2 linked regions of the Symmachiella dynata genome follow. The protein of the gene in region 1 interacts with the protein of each later gene in a pairwise test. Links are inferred from orthologs where the notes say so. Each region holds a gene or a part of one and is shown on either strand. Other genes may lie near its edges. The genes, in order: sufU and Mal52_RS03275.

Region 1 (6,106 bases):
CGATTTCCATATCGACATCGACCGGTTGGGTTTCGATTTCTTCTTTGACCGCAATGCGGTCGAGCACGAAATGCTCTTTCAAAGCTTGCCGCGTCGTCGTCACCGCGTTTTGCCGCAATTCGTTTTCGCGGGCGCGGATCTCCGACTGCGTAAAGCCGGCTTGCTGCATCTCCAGGATTTCACGCCGCAAGGCGTTGTCCACCTGACGCATGACGAGCGATTCGGGCAATTCCCAATTCGCCGACTCGGTGATTTTCTCCAGCACTTGCGTGCGGGCCGCTTGACGTTCGTCGAATTTGGCTTGCCGCTCCAACATTTCGCGAATTTGTTTTTGCAGGTCTTCTTCGGAATCGACTCCGATTGATCCCAAAAACTCTTTGTCGAGTTCCGGCAAATTTAACGTCTTGACCTCGTGGACTTTAATCGTGACTTGGACCGTCTCGCCGCGCAAATCGACATTGGCTGCTTCGGACGAAATGGTGACTTCCGCTTCGCGGGAATCATCGGCCGACACACCTTCCATCAGTTCGTCAAAACCTTCCAACTCGGCATCGTGAAACCCGAGTGTTGGTTTGAGTTGCACTGTCTGATGGTTGAACCGACCGAGCACTTCGTCCTTGTGGGTGAAGGAGAAAGAGGCTTCGACATATTGGCCTTTTTCGGCCGGTCCCTTGTGCGTTTCCAATTCGCCATGTTGCGAAAGGAATTGCAACTGGTAAGCCTCAACGTCTTCGTCGGTGATCTCGCGGACCGGTTTGTCGATTTTGAGACCGTTGTATTCGGGAAGGTCGAACTCGGGACGAACTTCGACGTCGAATTCGTATTCGAAATCCCCTTCTTCGGGGACCTCAATGTTCTCGATATTCAAGTTGGGTTCGTTGATGGCATCGAGTTCGTGCTCTTCGGAGATTTGTTCCAAGCTCTCCATGAGCAATTTCTCGCGGACCTGATCGCCAAGTTCTTTGCGGAAACGCTTTTGGATCAAATCGCGGGGAACGCGACCCGGGCGGAAGCCGGGGACTTGCGCATTGCCGACCAATTCGCTGACAGCGGCGTCGTGCACGTCGTCGATGTCCTTGCGAGGCACGATGACATGGACGTGTTTTTTGCAGGGGCCGATGTCTTTGATCTCGACCTTCAACTCCATTTTTGCGGGTGCGTCATTTTCAGCGACGCCTGCATCTTCAGCGGTTTCGTCTGTGGTGGTCGCTTCGTTTTCGCTCATAATCGGCAGGCCTATCGGCTCACAATTCATTTCTCTGTGAAAAAGTAGCAAGAACCGGCCGGGACATCGCCATGTCGGCGGCAAATCACGAAATCGGGACGCCAACCGTTTTTTTGGTCGGCCGCACGAAGTGAATGACAGCAGCATTCGACGTGCGGCTGTTTTGCCGGGTGCCAATAAAAAAAAGCGGGTGATGGGGATCGAACCCACGACAACCACGTTGGCAACGTGGTGCTCTACCACTGAGCTACACCCGCAGTACTCGGCGTTATAACAAAGCTTAGGCCGTCGACTCAAGTCAACGGACCCATTCCAGCGCTCACAATTTTGAAAAACTTCCATCTGGAGGGAATGAACCCCGCAAGTGGACAGTTTTTTAGCCGATTTTGGCGGAAAGCAACCGCGCCCAGAACAGCGGCACCCAACACCCACCGCCGCGTTCCTTCGCTTTAGCCTCGAATCACCAGCCCGCAAGGGGTCGGATTCTCGGGGTGTGCGGAGGTGGGTGCTGGCCCGCTATCGAGGTCATTTCACACTGGTACCAAATGCGAATTACCTGTCTGGACAAATCCTACATTTTAGACCCCAAAGAACAAGTAGGGAAATCACTCCTTTTTAAGAGATAAATTTCCCGAAATTGCTCGGTGGACCAGCAAAACCCTACTATTCCTTCGGCGAGCGGCATGAACGCATCAACGATGCTGCATTTCATGCGGATGTCAGCCAGCTTCGTTGTGATTAAGCCAGCCGAAAGACTTTTCGCGCATAGAGTATCGCTTCAGCCAGAGCGTCGACCTCTTCCAGCGTGTTATAAAACGCAAAGCTGGCCCGTGATGTCGAGGAGACCTGCAGCCAATCGTGCAGCGGCATCGTGCAATGGTGTCCGACGCGGATTTCGACCCCTTTGCGATCCAGCAATTCCCCCATATCGTGGGAATGCAGACCTTCAACGGCGAAGCTGACAATCGACCCTTTATGCTCCGGAGCTGGGCCGAAAATTCTCAGGCCGGGGATTTCTGCCAAGCGTTCCTGCGCGCGGACCGTCAATTGGTGCTCCTGAGCGGCAATTGCTTCAAATCCCAAATCGGTGACATAGTCGATTGCAGTTCCCAAGGCGATGGCCTGTGCGATTGGCAGTGTGCCCGCCTCGAATTTCGCCGGCAAATCCGCCGGTTCAAAGCGGTCTTCGTAGACATAGCGAATCATATTCCCGCCACCCAGAAATGGGTCCATGGCGTTCAGCAAGGCTGCTTTGCCGTACAGAACACCGATTCCGGTGGGGCCGTAAATTTTGTGTCCCGAAAAGGCGAGAAAATCGATGTCGCTTGCCTGCACATCGACCGGCTGGTGGGGGACGCTTTGCGCACCATCGACCAGGATCACCGCTCCCACAGCATGAGCGCGGCGGGCCAATTCGTCGATAGGATTGATCGTCCCCAGCACATTCGACATTCCTGTGACGGCGACGAGCTTTGTTTTTTCCGTGAGAACTTCGTCCAGTCGCGTCAGATCCAACCGGCCATCGGGCGTCAGCGGTAGGTACCGCAGCGTTGCTCCGGTGGCGGCCGCAGCTTGTTGCCAAGGGACCAAGTTGGCGTGGTGTTCCATCAGGTTGACGAGGATTTCATCGCCGGCGGAGAGAAATTTGCGAGCCCAGCCGTGCGCAACCAGATTGATGGCAGCGGTCGTTCCGGCAGTAAAAATGACCTCTTCGACCGCGGCGGTGTTGAGCAGGTTTTGTACGGTTTCGCGGGCGTTTTCGAGTTCGGTTGTCACTTGATCGCCGAGTGTGTGGACGCCGCGGTGCACGTTGGCGTTGTAGTTTTCGTAGCACTCGGTGACCTTATCGATCACGCATTGCGGTTTCTGGGTGGTGGCGCCGTTGTCGAGATAGATCAGCGGCCGCCCTTCAGCGAGCGGCTTGCCCAGAATGGGAAAGTCGTTGCGGACGGCTGAGACATCGAGCGTTGGTTGCAATGCGGATTTTGTCATCGTGCTATTTTACTTTTTGTACGACGGTGAGGCGTTGCGGATCAATTCTCCGCCGGAGTGCCATCGAGTGAATAGACCATCGTTTTGAGGACCTTAAAACCAAGCAGGCCGCACTTTTGGCGGGTGGCGGTCAACTGGACTTTGAGTAGGTCCAACATTTGTTGCGCATCGAAATCCCGCAATTCCTCGAGAGTTTTGCCCTCGATTTCTTCGACCAGCATCGATGCGGCCGCCTGACTAATCGCGCAGCCGTGCCCCTCGAACCATGCCTCTTGGACTTTGCCCGAATCATCGACTTTGAGGGCGAGTTGGATTTCGTCGCCACAAATCGGATTTTTGTCCCGGTGCATGCACGTGGGATTCTCGAGCGGACCTTTGTGGTACGGGGACTCGAAGTGGTCAAGAATATGTTCTTGGTAAAGATCGTCGCTCACGTCGCGACACCTGTTACTTTCATTAAGAGAAATTGTCGAAGCCAGAGTAGGGTGCGTCGTGACGCACCGTACGGGGTTGTTTGGTTATGTGATGACTGTCCGGTGTTGTCTCCCTCTCCCTCTGGGAGAGGGCCGGGGTGAGGGTTTTCGCATAAATTGCGATTCCCCACCGTAATCAGACGAGACTTACGTTAAGTCGTAGTGCATTGGGTTTAATATCCGTCCTGCAGAGATAAGGTGCGTCATGACGCACCCCACGTTCGGCGGCGCTATGTTTTTTGCATTTTAGGCCCATCGCTGTGCCAAGCCAAGTCGCGGGGCTGTTTTAAGCTTTACGGATGAAGTGCGAGGCGTAGCTGCGGACCTGTTGGCCGTTCAGAACGTGGACGAGTCGTAATTGCTGGACAGTTGACTGACTGAAACGGCCCAGTGGAACATGCACCAGCCGTTTGCGGAATTTTTTTGCCAACCGCCGCCACCCGGGACCGGGCGGCAGGGAACTCAGCAGGGCGATGTGCCGCTCATTGCTGTGTAGACACGCGGCCGCCACGAGGCGTTCTTCCAAGGTTTCTGTGAAGTCCAGACGGGGGTCCATCCAGATGTCGGGGACCGGTCGCGGCGGAAACAGGAACATCGCCCCGCCGTACGTCGCCATGCCGATACCCGGTCCGACCATCTCCTTGTGGTAGTCGGTCGCGAACAGTGCCAGCGTTGATTCGTCGTGATGCTCGGCCATCCAGGTCACCCGCCAGGGATAATCACGCGGATCGGCGGGAGAATCGAACAACATCACCACGCAATCCAAGCCGCCGCGACTGGGAGGGATGACTTTGACGTATAAATCACCCGTGTGCCAGTTTCGCAGGGTCTCGCGGATGTCTAGGCCATCCATAATGCTGCAGTTGAATTTTTCACTGCGGGCCAAGTCCGCACCGATGATGGCGTTGGCCTGATCTTTGACGTGCGTGCGGAAGTTTTCGATCGCCACATCTTCGGGCGGCCAGCTACATTGACGGTAGGGATCCCACCGATATTCCCAACGCTCTTGTTCGGCCTTGTCCGGCCGACGCTGCAGTTCACAGGTGCGCCACGACACGGGAGAACCGGGGAGGCGGCTTTTCAGTCCCACGATATCGCCGTCGGGTAAACGTGCGCGGCCGATGCTGAGCGGAATCGTTTCAAAGGGGAGATTGTCTTGGTATGGATAATCGCGAGCCGTCTCGGCGACGTGCATGGCGAATTGATCGCCGGCGAATTGCTGGGCGGCGATCACCAGTGTGTACAAATCGGGCGTGAGCCGCCGTTCGACAAGCGAGAGGTTGCGCACGTATTTCAAGTATTGCGCAAACAGATGCGGCGTAAGGGGGCGCGCGCGGTTGCCGAATTCCTTGCGATATTTTTTGCGCGAGACGAGCAACAATTCTTTGACGCCGTCGATCGATAGGTTTTCGTCGTCATCCAATTCGGCGCGGGCTCGTTCATACAACCCGGTAATGAACGGCAATTCGCCCAGCATAAACGCCAACGTTTTGGGGTCCGCTTGATAGCTATCGGTGTCGAACACCTCATCATCTTCGGGCGGGTTTTCCGGCGGCTGGGTATAGGCTTCGCGGATCCAGGGCCAATCGACGAGTGAACAAATCAGCAGGATCGAATCGAAGCGGCGTTCCAATTCGCGCAGTCGGGCTCCCATGGCGGCAATGCGGTCGCAGACTTGATCCTGCCGTGGACGAGGAATCGCCGGCAAAATTCCGGCGGCGAATTTCTCCAGCGGCACCTGTTTGAGCGCATAAGGATCGGGCAGCACGGTGCTTGTTTCGACGAACTCCTCGGTCTCCAGATCAATAAACGCGCGATGCATGTGCTCCTGAATGGCGATCCTCAGCCCGGCGATCACGCCTTGGCAGGGATCGATCGGCACATAACTGGCTTGCGGGTCGTCAGGATCGGAGGCGGTGTCGTCGGCATCGGGCGTCCACTGGGTCCCATACCCGGGCAAGCTTTCTCGCTGCATCACCAACGAGACTGTCGGCAGGTATTCAATCGCCGCTTCGACATCGCATTGAAATGATGGCGGAAGCGGAACCGCGAGGCAATCAAATTGTTCCGACAACATCACCCGTCGCACTTCTAGGGCGCAATCTCCGCTGCCGTGAATGATCGGCAGGACGCGGATTTTGGGGCTGATGCGGAGGAAGTCGCTGGGCACGGGGGGGATAGGCCTTAGACAGTAGACAGTAGACAGTAGACAGTAGACGGTAGACAGTAGACGGTAGACGGTAGACGGTAGACGGTAGACGGTAGACGGTAGACGGTAGACGGTAGACGGTAGACGGTAGACGGTAGACGGTAGACGGTCGGGTTGTGTGCTTGCTGCATCTCTGTCGACGGGCGACTTATGTGTCGTCGTCGTCATCATCAAACTCATCGTCGTCCTGGTAGTCGGGGTGCAGGG
Region 2 (5,979 bases), 200 kb from region 1 along the record:
GAAGCGATTCCCACGGTCATCCCCTGTGATGGGGTTTATGCGGCGATCGGCATCTTGGGAGATCAACGCTTGCCGGCGGCGGTCAATGTCGGGCCGAACCCCACATTCGGCGAAATGCAACGCAAGTTAGAGGTGCACTTGATCGACTTTTCCGGCGACTTGTATGGACAATCGTTGGGGGTGGAATTTGTGGAACGGTTGCGGGCCACGACTTCCTTTGCAGGCATCGATCCACTAAAAGAGCAATTGGCGCTCGATATCGCACAGGCCCGTACATTGGCCACGGCAGCGATACAGGAATCGGCGCGCCCCTCCGGCGAAGTCTAATGGTCGAGGGTGCGACGCCATCTGCAAATTTTGTTCACCGGCAATACCAATTGGAAAAGCGAATGACGATCGACTGGGAGCCGCTGGGCAAGATTATTAACGACCATCAGCGATTTGTGCTGACCAGCCACGTGCGCCCCGATGCCGATGCACTCGGCTCGGAAATCGGCATGGCCCGCATTCTGGTCGCGTTGGGCAAGCAGGTGAAGATCGTCAATCAATCACCCACGCCACCGCGATTGGGGTTTATTGATACCGAAGGTTGGATTTGCCAACTCGGTAAGCAGGCGACGGCCGAAGAAGCCCTTGATACCGATGTGCACATCATTCTCGATACCAGCGCCTGGGGCCAGTTGCAGGATATGGGCAAAATCCTGGGCAAGACTGATGCCGTGAAGGTCGTCATCGATCACCATGTGAGTAGCGATGACCTGGGCGCGATCGTGTTCAAAAACACCGCTGCCGCCGCGACCGGTGAGATGGTTTACGAATTAGCGGTCGCTTTGGGATACACAGTCGATGCGATTGCAGCGACAGCCTTATATTGCGCGATAGTGACCGATACGGGGTGGTTTCGTTTTCCCTCGTCGACGGTGAACACCATGCGCGTCGGTGCCGCACTTATGGAATTGGGAGCAAACCCGGCAGCGCTGTATGAACAACTTTATGAACAGTATTCCCTGGCTCGTATGCGCTTGGCGGGGCGGTCGCTGCAACGGATCACGCCGGAATTCGACGGGCTCCTGACGCATACCTACATCCGCTGGGACGACTATGCGGAGACCGGCGCCGTTCCCCCCGATACCGAAGATCTGGTCAATGAGTGCATGCGAATTGCCGGGGCGCAGGCGGCGTTTATTTTGATTGAACAAAGTAACCGGCAGGTGAAATGCAGTTTTCGTAGCCGCGTCGGAATCAACGTGGCAGCCGTGGCGGAACAATTTGGAGGTGGGGGGCACCAACAAGCGGCCGGCACGATATTGCCGGGGCCGATCAGCGACGCGCGGCAGAAGGTGCTAGCTGCGCTGCGACCGGTAATGGAACAAGTGAAGAAGGCCGGGGGTTAGCACGGTTGGGCAGCGTCCATAGGGTGGCCGCGATTGCCAACGGCAATCGGGGCGGGCGAAGCCCGCAAGAAGCAGCAAATCACGGACTCCTTGATTGATGAAGCTGCATTGGTTGAGGCAGCTGAAAATGCTGCTTCTTGTGCCTTCGGCACACGGATTGCCAATGGCAATCGGTGCCACCCGTTTTGCAACCCTCTCCCAGAGGGAGAGGGAGTCGAAAATTCAGGGATGTACGAGGTTAGGTGAATATGGCGGAAGTTATTCATGGGAAGGTCTACGACTATCCCACCTATTACGACATCATTTTCGCAGCCGATTGGCGGAAGGAAATCGCCTTTCTTGAGGCTTGTTTCGACAAGTATGCCGGCGGCACGGTGCAGCGTGTGTTTGAACCGGCGTGCGGCACCGGGCGGTTGTTGATCAAACTAGCCCAGGCGGGTTACGACGTTTCCGGCAACGACCTGAATCCCAAAGCGGTCGAGTTTTGTAATCGGCGACTGGGACGAAGGGGTTTTGAACCGACCGCCGTTGTGGGGGACATGGCCGATTTTCGCTTGCCCCGCAAAGCGGATGCCGCCTTCAATCTGATCAACAGTTTCCGGCATTTACCGGACGAAGATGCAGCCACGGCGCATATGCAATGCATCGCCCGCGCCTTGCGCAAGGGGGGCATTTATCTGTTAGGGCTACACCTGACGCCCACGAATCATCGCATCTGCGACGACGAATGCTATGCCGCCCGGCGAGGAAATGTCGGCGTGGAATCGCGGTTGTGGACCATGTCGGTCGACAGCAAAGCACGCGTCGAAATGGTCGGCATGACGCTTGACGTCACAACTCCCAAACGGAAGTTGCGACTCGTCGACGAGATGCCGTTCCGGATGTACACCGCCCGCCAATTCCGCCAACTCTTGGCCCGCGTGCCGGAGCTGGAGTTGTTGGAAACATTCGATTTCGACCTCGACATCAACGCGCCCATCAAGGTCAAAGGCCACAGCGAGGATGTCATCTTCGTGCTGCGAAAAGTATAACGTCCCTGTTATTTGTACGCGGCTACCCAGCAATTTATTTGATGACGAAAACGCCGTCAGTAGCACCCATTCTAGGCGGACAGCAAATCAATCACCGCAAAATAGTGGCAACCGAGAACCAAGTCACTTCTTTCATCTAAGGGGGGTGAATTCACCATGCGCGACAATGGTTTGTTATGGTCGATATTTTCACTTTTCGTGTATTTCGCTTCTTTCGTGGTTCTTTAATTTATTCCGCGAAAGTGAAATTTGCGATTAAGAAAACAAACCACGAAAGAAGCAAAATACACGAAAAGGAATGGTGCGATTCTTAGGGTTCTTAATCGCATTGGCTGCGTGCAAAGAATTTTAGACTCACAGATTGCGTTGTTCGTGGGTTCTTCCGCCGGGGGATTATTCTCGCAAGCGACCGACTGCGTCGGCAACAACCTCAACGGCGCGGTCGATTTCTTCGGTCGTATTGAATCGTCCCAAACCAAATCGCAAACTGGCGCGCGTGAGTGCGTCGCTGACTCCCATCGCCCGCAGGACGTGGCTCGGTTGCGGATCGGCGGACGTGCAGGCCGATCCGGAACTGACGGCAATCTCCCGCATGCTATTCATCAGCGCATCGCCTTCGACGCCGTCAAAGCTCACATTCAGGTTTCCCGGCAAGCGTTGTTCCGGATGGCCGTTTAAGGTGAGCCCGTCGAGCCGGTCTTGCAATCCTGTCCACAATCGCTCGCGCAATTCCAACAGCCGCGCCGCTTCGTCGACCATCGTTTCACCACACAGTTCACACGCTCTGCCAAGTCCCACGATCAACGGCACCGGCAACGTGCCGCTGCGCAAATGCCGCTCATGGCCGCCGCCATCGAGCTGCGGTTCCAGCTTGATCCGCGGAGAACCGTGCCGCACAAATAACACGCCGATGCCCTTGGGCCCGTAGATTTTGTGTCCGGACAGGCTTAGCAAATCGATCGGTGTCGTCGATAGGTCAAGCGGCAACTTGCCCGCGCTCTGCGCCGCATCGGTGTGGAAGTGAACCCCACGTTCACGGCACAACGCGGCGATTTCAGCGATGTCGTTGAGCGTCCCCACTTCGTTATTGGCCGACATGATCGAAACAAGCACCGTGTTGGGCCGCAGCGACTCGGCGATTTGTTGCGGATCGACCATACCATATTGATCGACCGGAAGCACCGTCACTTCGTAGTCGCTGCGGGAGAGACGTTTGGCCGGATCGAGCACCGCTTTGTGTTCGGCGGCGGCGGTGATCAAATGACTCCCCGGCGGTGCGGCGTGCAAGACGCCCTTTAAGGCGAGGTTGTTCGCTTCGGTGGCGCCGCTGGTGAAAATCACGTTCCGCGCGTCAGTGTTGAACAGCTCAGCGATCTTACCCCGCGCCGCCTCAACAGCGTCCCCGGCATCCCAGCCAAAACGATGGCTGATGCTGGCAGCGTTTCCGTAAATCTCGGAAAAATACGGCAACATCGCATCCAACACGCGGGGGTCGACGCGCGTGGTGGCATGGTTGTCCAGATAAATCGGAGTGGCAGTCATGTGAGGTCTTGTTCAGCATGGCAACGGATCAAGAATCTATTGTCCTGCGCCGCGCTACGGGAATCAATGCGGCTGGTTGTCGGATTCTTGTCGTTCGTGGTAGGCTGACAACAGATTGACCTCTCTCATTCCGCTTAGGAGCATGGCTGTCGTGAGTCTCTACCGATCAACCATTAAAGCCGTCATGGCATTTGCCGTTTTGGCCTGCATCTCCACGCTGGCTGCTGCTGACGAACCGCGAATTGATTTTACCGCCGTGTTGGATGCGATTGAGGTTCCCGACGATATCGAACTGGGGAAATGCTCCGGCGTCGGTGTCGACAAGCAAGGTCGTATTTTTCTACTACATCGCGGCAAGCGGCCGGTTTTGAGCTTCGATAAAACGGGCAAGTTCCTGCGTGCGTTTGGTGACGATTACGTGGCCACCGGGCATGGGTTGAAAGTCGATCAACAAGGGCATGTGTGGGTGACCTGCACCGAGCAGCATATGGTTTACAAATTCAATGGCGACGGCAAATTGCTGTTAGCCCTGGGGCAAATCGACAAACCGGGCACGGGCAGCGATCCGCCGCAATTCGATCAACCGACCGACGTCGCTATCGGCCCCCAGGGCGAGATCTACGTCGCCGATGGTTACGGGAACAGCCGGATGGTCAAGTTTTCCCCTGAGGGAAAATTTCTGGCAACGTGGGGACAAGCGGGCGAACAACCGGGGCAGTTTCATGCTCCGCACCAAGTGGTCGTCGATTCCGACGGTCAGGTGATCGTCGCTGATCGTGACAACAATCGCCTGCAGGTTTTTGACGGAAACGGAAAATTCCTCAAAGCCTATCCCGTGAAGACGGCCTTCGGCGTGGCGCTGGATCGCGACGGCGTGCTGTTTGCCTGTAGCGGGGACAAGATTCACCAACTCAACAAATCGGGCAGCGTGGTTAAGTCGTGGGGCGAAGAAGGTAGCGGCCCGCTGGAGTTCGGCATCGGCCATCAAATCGCCATCGACCGCGCGGGGAATCTTTATGTCGCCGAAGTAGGTAGCAAACGTCTACAGAAACTAAGGCGGCACAGCCGCTAGGTGCGAGCTTCCGCTCGGAGTTGAATAGGCCGCTCCCGTTGGTCGCTGCGCCTTTTTAAACCGGTCTCCGGGAGGGCAAGGCCGAGCCACGCACTATCAAGTGGCGATGCGTGGTCTAGCATGACACCGTCTAGTCAATGGGGATTAGAATGAGGCAACAACGGTAACTAGGCGATCACGACTGTTACAGACCGAGATAGCACCCAGTAGTGATCGATCCGAGTTTTCAGGATTTTCCCTTGCCTTCCAGTAGATAGAGACAGAGGATGACGACAGTGTACTGTGACGAATAGGGTCAGCGTTTCTTTCTTCGGCACAACTTGTCATTCAGCTCCCATTCTACGGACACAATCGTTCGCAATGAAAACCACTCCAACACTCAGCATGCTGATATTCGTTGGCTTGCTGGTGATAGCCGCGTTTTATGTGTTTCAATTTCGCAATACTTCGCACCTGCCAAGCATTGTCAATCAGCCAAGTCCAGATGAGCCATTTGTGTGGCCTGCCAATACCACACTTGAAGCGACCGAAGAGATTATCGTTATCCTTCCCGGTGACATTGTTGCAGACAACGAGACCATCGGTTCGGTAATACAGACATCAAGTCCAGACACGCGAATTGCCTTTGATCCGCCCGATGGTTCTCCAGCATTCCGATCAATTTCGCTGTGGCTGATGCCTGGGGTACGGCTAAAACTTACCAAAACGGCTAACGTCCGATTTCAAACGCCAGACGGTCAATCTGGAACAGGCGAGTCCTACATGAAAGTTGTAAGAGACCCGTAATCGCTGTCTTTTTCTAATGGTCTCTCCTGAGGCCCATTTATAACTCGCCACCTGCACCTTGCCTCGCCTCTAGTAGGAAAACGAAATTCCGCATTTTTTGCCCGCAGGCCCTCCCAGTCTTGGCGGTAACTTCCAACATGCTCCTTTTAGCGGC

Evidence for each region.
Region 2: the proteins of sufU (region 1) and Mal52_RS03275 interact in binary tests that used the Escherichia coli proteins (3 or more experiments, as listed by UniProt). The link is inferred for Symmachiella dynata from one-to-one orthologs.

Annotation. Positions count from the first base shown.
Region 1 is NZ_CP036276.1:1,062,839-1,068,944, forward strand. The notes cover bases 1,956-4,942. They hold sufU (Fe-S cluster assembly sulfur transfer protein SufU), read right to left. Parts: upstream 3,652-4,942; coding sequence 3,259-3,651; downstream 1,956-3,258. Other genes in these bases: Mal52_RS04055 (aminotransferase class V-fold PLP-dependent enzyme), read right to left, coding at 1,964-3,217; Mal52_RS04065 (hypothetical protein), read right to left, coding at 3,977-4,942. Also shown: tig (trigger factor), read right to left, coding at 1-1,225; more of Mal52_RS04065, read right to left, coding at 4,943-5,869; Mal52_RS04070 (AAA family ATPase), read right to left, coding at 6,048-6,106. UniProt on the Escherichia coli protein: A scaffold on which IscS assembles Fe-S clusters. Exists as 2 interconverting forms, a structured (S) and disordered (D) form. The D-state is the preferred substrate for IscS.
Region 2 is NZ_CP036276.1:859,300-865,278, forward strand. What follows is about bases 1,894-4,753. They hold Mal52_RS03275 (cysteine desulfurase family protein), read right to left. Parts: upstream 3,968-4,753; coding sequence 2,819-3,967; downstream 1,894-2,818. Other genes in these bases: Mal52_RS03270 (class I SAM-dependent methyltransferase), read left to right, coding at 1,894-2,425; Mal52_RS03280 (peptidyl-alpha-hydroxyglycine alpha-amidating lyase family protein), read left to right, coding at 4,119-4,753. Also shown: Mal52_RS03260 (bifunctional riboflavin kinase/FAD synthetase), read left to right, coding at 1-327; Mal52_RS03265 (DHH family phosphoesterase), read left to right, coding at 390-1,394; more of Mal52_RS03270, read left to right, coding at 1,643-1,893; more of Mal52_RS03280, read left to right, coding at 4,754-5,039; Mal52_RS03285 (hypothetical protein), read left to right, coding at 5,400-5,825. UniProt on the Escherichia coli protein: Master enzyme that delivers sulfur to a number of partners involved in Fe-S cluster assembly, tRNA modification or cofactor biosynthesis. Catalyzes the removal of elemental sulfur from cysteine to produce alanine.